3 regions of the Kribbella voronezhensis genome follow, and region 3 is predicted to be linked to each of the others. Evidence: riboswitches for the same ligand, from Rfam matches in the RefSeq annotation. Region 3 holds a riboswitch; each other region holds the start of a gene.
What was found. A riboswitch is a leader RNA that binds a small molecule or an ion and turns the genes downstream of it on or off. The one in region 3 is predicted to bind ZMP and ZTP.
Positions count from the first base shown of each region.

Region 1: it holds a riboswitch for ZMP and ZTP, as region 3 does, so the genes downstream of both, EV138_RS32290 (bifunctional 5,10-methylenetetrahydrofolate dehydrogenase/5,10-methenyltetrahydrofolate cyclohydrolase) here and EV138_RS34600 (glycine hydroxymethyltransferase) in region 3, are expected to answer to the same signal.
Region 2: it holds a riboswitch for ZMP and ZTP, as region 3 does, so the genes downstream of both, EV138_RS36740 (phosphoribosylaminoimidazolecarboxamide formyltransferase) here and EV138_RS34600 (glycine hydroxymethyltransferase) in region 3, are expected to answer to the same signal.

Region 1 covers NZ_SOCE01000002.1:1,089,362-1,092,624, reverse strand. The annotation lists gene EV138_RS32300 (prephenate dehydrogenase) at 1-311, opposite strand, end outside; gene aroH (chorismate mutase) at 308-703, opposite strand; gene EV138_RS32290 (bifunctional 5,10-methylenetetrahydrofolate dehydrogenase/5,10-methenyltetrahydrofolate cyclohydrolase) at 765-1,619, opposite strand; ZMP/ZTP riboswitch at 1,648-1,739, opposite strand; gene EV138_RS32285 (class I SAM-dependent methyltransferase) at 1,777-2,505, opposite strand; gene EV138_RS37510 (NUDIX hydrolase) at 2,639-3,172, opposite strand.
Region 2 covers NZ_SOCE01000003.1:437,563-440,825, reverse strand. The annotation lists gene EV138_RS36750 (pyridoxamine 5'-phosphate oxidase family protein) at 1-428, shown strand, start outside; gene EV138_RS36745 (dihydrofolate reductase family protein) at 605-1,177, shown strand; ZMP/ZTP riboswitch at 1,202-1,285, shown strand; gene EV138_RS36740 (phosphoribosylaminoimidazolecarboxamide formyltransferase) at 1,311-2,435, shown strand; gene EV138_RS36735 (DUF2469 domain-containing protein) at 2,504-2,827, opposite strand; gene EV138_RS36730 (ribonuclease HII) at 2,850-3,263, opposite strand, start outside.
Region 3 covers NZ_SOCE01000002.1:1,589,352-1,592,614, forward strand. The annotation lists gene EV138_RS34595 (acyl-CoA dehydrogenase family protein) at 1-1,572, shown strand, start outside; ZMP/ZTP riboswitch at 1,595-1,677, shown strand; gene EV138_RS34600 (glycine hydroxymethyltransferase) at 1,665-3,155, shown strand; gene EV138_RS34605 (DHA2 family efflux MFS transporter permease subunit) at 3,207-3,263, opposite strand, start outside.

The sequences.
Region 1 (3,263 bases), 500 kb from region 3:
GAGCTGAGCGTGCGAGCCTCGGCCAGCGGCTTCGACTTCACGCTGGCCGCGTCGGTGACGATCGCGTCGGTCTGCTTGAGCTGCTCGGCGACCACCGCGCCCACGTGGTCCGGCGGTACGGCGACGACCACGAGCTGCGGCTCGAGCTGGACCAGCCGCGAACCGGCACCGATCCGCTCGGCCATCAGCGCGTTGTCGGGATCGGCGTCGACCAGCTCCACGACGACGCCGAGCCGCGCGAGTGCGAGGCCGATCGACGTACCGATCAGTCCGGTGCCGACGATCCGGACCGGTCCGCGCAGCTCGGTCACTGCGCACCCGTGAGGTCGGGACGGAGGCTGGTGGCGCCGTGCAGGTAGACGTGCTGGATCTTCTCCCGCGACCGCGGCGACTCGGCGTGCACCATCATCCGGACCACCCGCGGCAGCGCGTGCGGCACGTCGATCTCCTGCATGCACATCAGCGGTACGTCGGTCAGCCCGATCTGCCGGCCGGCCACCGCGGGGAACTCCGAGTGCAGGTCCGGCGTGACCGTGAAGAGGATGCTGATCAGGTCCTCGGACTCCAGATCGTTGGCTTCCAGCACTGCCCGGACCAGCTCGGCGGACCGCTCGAGCAAGTGCTCGCGCTCGTCCTTCTCGAGCTGGGTGGCTCCCCGGATCGCCCGTACCGCCACAGTGCCTGCCTCCTCGTTCGCGGCCATTTGCCGACAACAACCCTAGCCAGTTCCCCGCCCGGGTGCCCGGTCGTCTCGCATTCTGCCCCTACCGCAGCCGTTCGGCGGCGTCGACAGTCTGCTCGAGCAGCAGTGAGATCGTCATCGGGCCGACGCCGCCCGGTACCGGGGTGATCAGGCTCGCCACCTGAGCGGCCTCCTCGAAGTGCACGTCGCCGACGTTGCCTTCGTTGTATCCGGCATCGATCACGACCGCGCCCGGCTTCAGCCAGTCGCCCCGGACGAAGTTCGCCTTGCCGACGGCGGCCACGACGATGTCGGCGGTGCGCACGATGTCCGCCAGATCACGGGTCCTGGAGTGCGTGTAGGTGACGGTCGCGTTCGATGCCAGCAGCAACATTCCGACCGGCTTGCCGAGGATCGGGCTGCGGCCGATGACGACGGCGTGCGCGCCTTCCAGCGGTACGTCGTACGCCTCGAGCAGGCGCAGGATGCCGCCCGGCGTACAGGACCGGAAGCCCGGTTCGCCGAACGCCATCGCCGCGAACGCGTGCATGGTGACGCCGTCGACGTCCTTGGCCGGGTCGATCGCCTCGAACGCGGCCCGCTCGTCGATCTGCGCCGGCACCGGGTGCTGCAGCAGGATCCCGTGCACCTCGGGGTCTTCGGACAACTTGGTCAGCTCGGCGACGAGTTCCTCGGTGGTGGTCTCGGCGGGCAGGACGACGCTGCGCGAGCCGATGCCGGCCTTCTTGCTGCGGTTCTGCTTCATCCGGACGTAGGTGGCCGAGGCCAGGTCGTCGCCGACCAGAACGGTCGCGAGGCAAGGCTGTACGCCGGTCTCGTCCTGCAGCTTCTTGGCCCGCTCGGCCGCCTTGGCCACCATCTCGGCGGCGAGGTCGGTGCCGATCATCAGCTGGGCAGTGGTTCCGGTCGAGGTCATGCGCGCTCCTTCGGGCGTCGACGAACAGGTCGGGTGCCCAGGCGCGCGGCTTCAGGTCGGCGAGGCCGACGGACCGTTCCCCGGTGGTCTTCCACCTCAACGCCAGTAGCGGTCCGGCACCGAGTTTAGCGGTCCTCCCCCGGCGGCGCTGCCGGTGTCAGCTCCCGGCAGCCCGGAACACGAGCAAGCGAGACGCGTCCGTCACTGCCTCACCACGCCAGCCTCCGCGTACCTCGATCCCGCCGAAGCCCGCTTCTTCGAGGGCGGTGGTGAGCTCTTCGACCGTCCGGAAATACAGCACGTTCCTGAACACGGCGTCGCGGCCGTCGTCGAAGACGTTGTGCGCGTCGAATACCACCCGGCCCTGGTCGACGTCGATGACCTCGATCCACTCGCGAAGACGACCGGCCGACGTGTCACGTTCGCCGTACGTCGCTTCGCGGGTCCACTGCTCCCAGGCGCGCGTGGTGGGGTTGCGACTCTCGAAGCTGATGACGCCACCTGGTTTGAGGGCTCCACGGAGGGCGCTCAGGGCGGCGGGGAGGCCGCTCACGTACATCATCGTGTTGCCGCTGCTCAGCACCAGATCGGCGTCGCCGGACTGCTCGACCGCGGTCAGGTCACCGTCGATCCAGGTGACGGTGTCGGCGCCGGGTTGTCTGCGGGCGTAGTCGAGCATGGTCTTGCTCGGGTCGATGCCGATGACTTTGCGACCTGGCTTTGCAAGCGTGCGGGTCAGCAGGCCGGTGCCGCAGCCGAAGTCGATGATCTTCGTCGCTTCGAGTTCGTCGGCGAGGGCGCGGAAGAAGTCGTGGTCGATGCCGGACGGGTTGTCGAGGTCGTACAACTCGACCAGTTGCTCGTCGCCGAACGGGTCATCAGTCATCCGCGCACGCTAGAGCGCGATCAGACGATCACACAACGCAATAACGCTGGCATGGCTCGGACGGGCGAGGTATTACGCCGGACGGCTCAGAGCAGGCCGGCGTGGTCCAGAGCGAGGTATTACGCCGGACCGCTCAGAGCAGGCCGGCGTGGTCCAGAGCGACATAGGCGGCATCCGTGCCGGTCATCTGGCCGGGGGTGCGGAGTTCGGCGCGGAACTCTTCGACGGTGAGCTCGACGGGGACGCAATCCTCGGTCTCGTCCAGGTGTTGTTGGCCGTCCGGACGGCAGCCGCGGGCGATCGCGACGTACTTGCGGAAGACCGATGAGGAGGCTGCCCAGATCCAGCCGACCACCTCGATGGACTCGCAGGTGTAGCCGGTCTCCTCTTCCAGCTCGCGGCGACCGCCGTCCGCCGGCTCCTCGCCCGGATCCACCAGACCACCGGGCAGGTTGGTGACGACCTGATCCGGGCCGGCGCGGAACATCCGGATCGTGACGATCCGGCCCTCCGGCGTCAGCGGCAGCACGGTCACACCCGAACTGAACCCGGAATCGAGCTCCGGACCGAACACGTCCCAGTCCACTTCCCGGCCGTCCGGCAGGCGATAACGCCGGCGCTTGACGGTGAGGAACCCGTCGTACCCCGGCTTCTCCTCCAGCAACACCCACGGCTCGGGATCGGCAGCACGCGGAACCGGCGAAGCAGCTCCCCCGGCGAGATCAGCAGCACTCGCCGCCGTGGCAGGTCCGAGCTCA
Region 2 (3,263 bases), on a different contig from region 3:
ACATGGTTCTCGGGACTGTGGATCCGGACGGGCGTCCACGGGTGTCGCCGGTGTACTTCGCGCCGGACGGCTACTCGTTGATGTACTGGGTGTCGTCGGTCGAGTCGCATCACTCGCGGAACATCGCCGAGCGGCCAGAGGTCAGCATGGTGGTGTTCGACTCGGCCGCGGAGATCGGGCGTGGGCAGGCGGTCTATTTGATCGCCCGCGCCGAGGTGGTCCCGGACGAGGAGTTGGAGAGCTGTCTCGACACCGTGACCTGGACACGGTTCCCGGGACTCAGGCAGTTCGACGCCGCGGAGCTCCGTGAACCGGAGCTGTGGCGGCTGTACCGGGCGCAGGTCAGCGAGCACTCGATCCACGTCCCCGGCCGAGACCCGGAGTACGGCACAGGCACCGACCGGCGAATGACAGTGACCCTCGATTAGACAGCGCGCGGCGGGGTGGGCCTCGGCTGCGTTCCTTCGAACGTGCGGTTCGATGACTTGTTGATACGCGTGGCCATCTGAGTTGGAGAGCGGTTTGTCGGATTGAAGTTGAGGCGTTCGTAGTGGGGATGAGGGCGCCGACGAGAGCGTCCACCGAGATCAGGAGAAACACCATCATGAGTGTCAGCTACACGTTCGACATCTTTTCCAGCCTCGACGGCTACTCCAACAGCAAGACATTCGGTGGGTACTTCGGCAAGCAGGGTCCGGAGCTGCTCGAACACCGCTTCAACCAGTACGGCGAACAGCAGCGGCTCGTTCTCGGAGCCAACACCTACCGGGGAATGTCGTCGATGCTCGCCTCGGCCTCCGCGGACTCCGAGGTGTGGGATCCGTGGGTCACCCGGATGCGGAACCTGCCGACGACGGTGGTGTCGAACACCCTCGACGCACCGCTCGACTGGGACGCGACCATCCTGAACGGTGACGCCGTCGAGGCCATCGCCCGGCTCAAGAAGGAGTCCGACGTGCCGCTGCGCTCGCACGGCAGCCTGACGCTGAACCGCGCCCTGCTCGCCGCGGGACTGGTCGACCGCGTACAGGTCACGCTCTTTCCCGTGATCACCGGTCACAGCGGCTTGGGCCGGATCTTCGACGACGCGGCCGCCTTCGACCTGGAACTGATCGAGACACGCACCCTCGACAACCACACCCAAGAACTCATCTACCGGCCCACCCTGCACCCCTGAGCCCGCAGCCCGATCGGTTAGGGTCGCGAGAGTCGTGACTGGCGAGGGTGGAGGACCACCGGGGAGCGACCTGATTCCGTGTGAGCGTCGACCGCCTGGGCGCTTCCTTGGTTGGTGACGAGGAGGCCCCGACATGGAATTGCGGTATGGAATCAACCCCGGGCAGGACGCGAGTGCGGTGCCGGTGGTGGCTGGTGAGTGGCCGATGCGAGTGGTGCACGGGGAGCCGTCGTTCATCAACCTGCTTGATGCGTTGAACAGTTGGCAGTTGGTGCGGGAAGCGAGTCAGAGCCTGGGGAAGCCGGCGGCGGCGTCCTTCAAGCACGTGTCTCCTGCCGGCGCGGCTGTTGCGGGACCTGTCGATGAGGTTGCCGCTGGACTGTACGGCGTGGACAGCGGCAGCGTCGGTGAGCTCACCAGTGCGTACCTTCGCGCCCGGGATGCCGACCCGAAGTCGTCGTACGGGGACTTCGCCGCGGTGTCGCATCCGGTGGATGGTGAGCTGGCCGAGGTGTTGGGCGGGCTCGTGTGCGACGGCATCATCGCGCCCGGGTACGAGCCGGGCACGGTCGAGCGGCTCGGCAGGAAGAAGAAGGGGCGATTCTTGGTCATCGAGGCTGACCAGGAGTACGTGCCGCCGCGAGAAGAGGCGCGTGAGGTGTACGGCGTACGCCTGACCCAGGAGCGATCTCAGCTCCCCCAGCTCGTGGCCAACCAGATGTCTCAAGGGGCCGTGCACGATCTCCAGTTGGGGATGGCGGTCTCGCGGTTCACGCAGTCCAACTCGGTTTGCTATGTGCGCGGCGGCATGACGATCGGGATCGGTGCCGGGCAGCAGTCGCGAGTGGACTGCACTCGGTTGGCCGGAGCGAAGGCCGACATCTGGTGGCTCAGGCGGCATCCGGCGATCCGCGGCCTGGTGTTCCGGGACGACCTGAAGCGGCAGGAGCGGATCAACTGGCAGATCCGGTGGTGCGAAGGCGACCTCACGACCCAGGAGATCGAGCGGCTCAAGCTGGACCTGGTCGAGCCGCCGCAAGAAGTCGAGCGCGCGGAGTGGCTGCAGAAGCTCGATGACGTCGCCTTCGTGTCCGACGGAGCCTTGCCGTTCCGGGACAACGTCGATCACGCACAGCGGCACGGGGTTCGGTACATCGCCGAGCCGGGTGGATCGATCCGGTCGGACGAGGTGGCGCAGGCGTGCGCGGAGTACGGGATCACGCTCACCCACACCACCGGCAGACTGTTCCACCACTGACGCGGAGTGCTGCTCAGCGATTAGGGCAAAGCGCACCCCGGAGCGCAGACGCGCCCGGGGTGCGGAAGTCAGCGACCGAAGTCGGAGTCCTTGGGGACTTCCAGGTCGGACTTGGCGAGCTCTTCGATGTTGACGTCGCGGAAGGTGACCACCTTCGCGTTCTTGACGAACCGGGCCGACCGGTAGACGTCCCAGACCCAGGCGTCGGCCATGGTCACCTCGAAGTACACGTCACCGCCTTCGGTGCGGACCTTCAGGTCGACCGCGTTGCACAGATAGAAGCGTCGTTCGGTCTCCACGACGTACTTGAAGATCCCGACGACGTCCTTGTACTCCCGATAGAGCTGCAGCTCCATATCGGTCTCGTACTTCTCGAGGTCGTCAGCGCTCACGCCTTCACCTCGCTACGCTCGCTCATCGGCTCTCCACTCCGGTGGGACTGGTCACATTCTGTCCCATATCGGGCCGCAGACTGCGGCGGACATTCTCGAACCGCCGTCGATGTTGTGGACACGGGCCGTATTGGTCCAGTGCCGCCTGGTGTTCGGGGGTGCAGTAGCCCTTGTGGACGGCGAAGTCGTACTGCGGGTACACCTCGTGCCAGTGCTCCATGATCCGGTCCCGGGTCACCTTCGCGATCACCGAGGCGGCCGCGATGCAGGCGGCCACCCGGTCACCCTTCCAGATCGCCAGACCCGGTACGCCGAGGCCGTCGACGCCGAAGCCGTCGGTCAGCACGTACGACGGGCGCAGGTCGAGCCGGAACAGCGCCCGGCGGAGCGCCTCGACGTTGGCGACGTGCATTCCCAGCCGGTCGCATTCCGCGGC
Region 3 (3,263 bases):
TTCTTCACGTCCGACACCGGTCTCGGTGACGCTCTGCGTCCGTACGCCGACCTTTCCGCTGATCCCGGGCTGACCGAGATCGGCGAGCTCGCGGGAACGCAGGAAGCGCTCTCTCATGCTCTCCCGGCGAATCAGAACTCCCCGGCCCTGCGCACCCACGACCGGTACGGGAACCGCATCGACGAGGTCGAGTTCCATCCGTCCTGGCACTGGCTGATGGAGAAGGCCGTCGGCTTCGGACTCCAGGCCGCGCCCTGGACCAGCGAACGCCCGGCACCACATCTCACCCGCGCAGCCGGCTTCTACGTCTGGTCCCAGGTCGAGCCCGGCCACGGCTGTCCGATCTCGATGACCTACGCCGCAGTACCGGCTCTCAAGGCCGACGCCGACCTCGCCGCCGAATGGGTGCCCGGACTGTCCAGTACTGCGTACGACCCGCGGCGGCTGAGGTCCGCCGACAAGGCGGGCGTGCTGGCCGGGATGGGGATGACCGAGAAGCAGGGCGGCTCCGACGTCCGCGCCAACCTCACTACCGCCACGCCTTCGGGAAGCGGGACCGAGTACCTGTTGAACGGGCACAAGTGGTTCTGCTCGGCACCGCAGGTGGACGTGTTCCTCGTCCTCGCCCAGGCGCCGGAAGGCCTGACCTGCTTCGTCGTACCGCGCGTCCTTGCCGACGGCAACCGGAACACGTTTGCCTTGCAGCGCCTGAAGGACAAGCTCGGCAACCGGTCGAACGCGTCCAGCGAGGTCGAGTTCCACAACACGATCGGCTACCGCCTCGGCGACGAGGGCGCCGGCGTCCGGACGATCATCGAGATGGTCGCCGCCACCCGCCTCGACTGCGTCCTCGGGTCGGCGGCGTTGATGCGGCGCGCGCTCGTCGAGGCGACCTGGCACACGTCGTACCGGAGTGCGTTCGGCGGGTTGCTGCGGGACAAGCCCGCGATGCAGAACGTGCTGGCGGATCTGGCGCTCGAGAGCGAAGCAGCAACCGCTCTCTCGATGCGTCTCGCGGCTGCGGTGGACGCCTCGATCGCGGGTGACGAACAGGCCGCGGCGTTCCGGCGGATCGCGCTCCCGTTGGCGAAGTTCTGGGTCTGCAAGCGGACGTCGTTCACCGTCGCGGAAGCCCTGGAATGCCTCGGCGGCAACGGTTATGTCGAGGAGTCCGGTCTGCCGCTGCTGTTCCGCGAGTCCCCGCTGAACTCGATCTGGGAGGGCTCCGGCACAGTCAACGCCCTCGACGTACTCCGCGCGCTCCGGCGCCCCGAATCCCTCGAGGCCTGGCTCACCGAGGTCGGTCTCGCCCGCGGTGCCGACCACCGCCTCGACGCGGCCGTGACCGACGTACTGGAAGCGCTCTCTGATCTGGAGAACGCCGAAGCAGGCGCGCGCCGCCTGGCCGCCCGGATGGCGGTCTGCCTGCAGGCATCGCTCCTGGTCCGTCACTCGACACCTGACGTCGCAGATGCCTTCGTGGCGTCCCGCCTGGCCGGCGATTGGGCCGGCGTCTTGGGCACCCTCCCCCGCACCACGCCGTTCGGTCCGATCCTCGACCGCATCCTCTGACAACGCCATCACACGCTAGGGTTACCGACGTCGCGACTGGCGCTGAGGTGGGATCGACCACCGGGGAGCGAAAAGACGCCGGCACCGTGCGCCTGGGTGCCGCGACCGAGTGCAACCTCAGGAGAGAGACGAAGATGACTCAACCCTTCGACGCCGCTGCCGCGTCGGCCGCGTACAACAACGCACTTGCGGTGATCGGCGCGGTGGAACCCACCATCGCCGGCGCGATCAAGGCCGAACTGGCCGACCAGCGGTCCTCGCTGAAGCTGATCGCGAGTGAGAACTACGCCTCCCCGGCGACGCTGCTGACGATGGGCAACTGGCTGTCCGACAAGTACGCCGAGGGCACCATCGGGCACCGGTTCTACGCCGGCTGCCAGAACGTCGACACCGTCGAGCAGGCCGCCGCGGATCACGCGAAAGCGCTCTTCGACGCGCCGCACGCCTACGTCCAGCCGCACTCCGGCATCGACGCGAACCTGGTCGCCTTCTGGGCGATCCTGGCCAACCGGATCGAGTCCCCGGCGCTGGCCGAGGCGGGCGCCAAGCACGTCAACGACCTGTCCGACGAGGACTGGGCCAAGCTGCGCAAGGCGCTCGGCGACCAGAAGATGCTCGGCATGTCGCTGGACGCCGGCGGCCACCTGACGCACGGCTTCCGGCCGAACATCTCCGGCAAGATGTTCCACCAGAGCTCGTACGGCACCGACCCGGAGACGGGCCTGCTCGACTACGACAAGGTCGCCGCGACCGCTCGCGAGTTCAAGCCGCTGATCCTGATCGCCGGCTACTCGGCGTACCCGCGCAAGGTCGACTTCGCCAAGATGCGCGAGATCGCGGACGAGGTCGGCGCCACCTTGATGGTCGACATGGCGCACTTCGCCGGACTCGTCGCCGGCAAGGTCTTCACCGGCGACTTCGACCCGGTCCCGCACGCGCACGTCACCACGACCACCACGCACAAGTCGCTGCGCGGTCCCCGTGGCGGCATGGTGCTCTGCCAGCCGGAGTACGCCGACGCGGTCGACCGTGGCTGCCCGATGGTGCTCGGCGGCCCGCTCAGCCAGACGATGGCCGCGAAGGCCGTCGCGCTCGCCGAGGCGCGCCAGCCCGAGTTCAAGACCTACGCGCAGAACGTCGCGGACAACGCGGTCGGCCTGGCCGAGGGCCTGATGAAGCGTGGCGTCAAGCTCGTCACGGACGGCACCGAGAACCACCTGGTGCTGCTCGACGTCTCGTCGTACGGGATCACCGGCCGGCAGGCCGAATCGGCGCTGCTCGACGCCGGCATCGTGACCAACCGCAACGCGGTCCCCCGCGATCCGAACGGCGCTTGGTACACCTCCGGCGTCCGGATCGGCACGCCGGCGCTCACCACCCGCGGGTTCGGCCTGGACGAGTTCGACCGCGTCGCGGAGCTGATGGTCGACGTGCTGTCCAGCGTCACTCCGACCACGACCTCGGCCGGGGCGCCCTCGAAGGCGAAGTACGTGCTCGCCGACGGCGTCGCCGACAAGGTCCGAGCTGCATCGGCGGAACTGCTCGACAAGCACCCGCTCTACCCAGGTCTCGAACTCAGCTGACCTGACAGCGGCGCCCGTACCGGTTGAAGCCGGTGCGGGCGCCGCTGTTTCTCATCCGGAGATGCCCATCAGAGCATCGTCGGAAGCCTTCGCCGCCCGCTTCGGCAT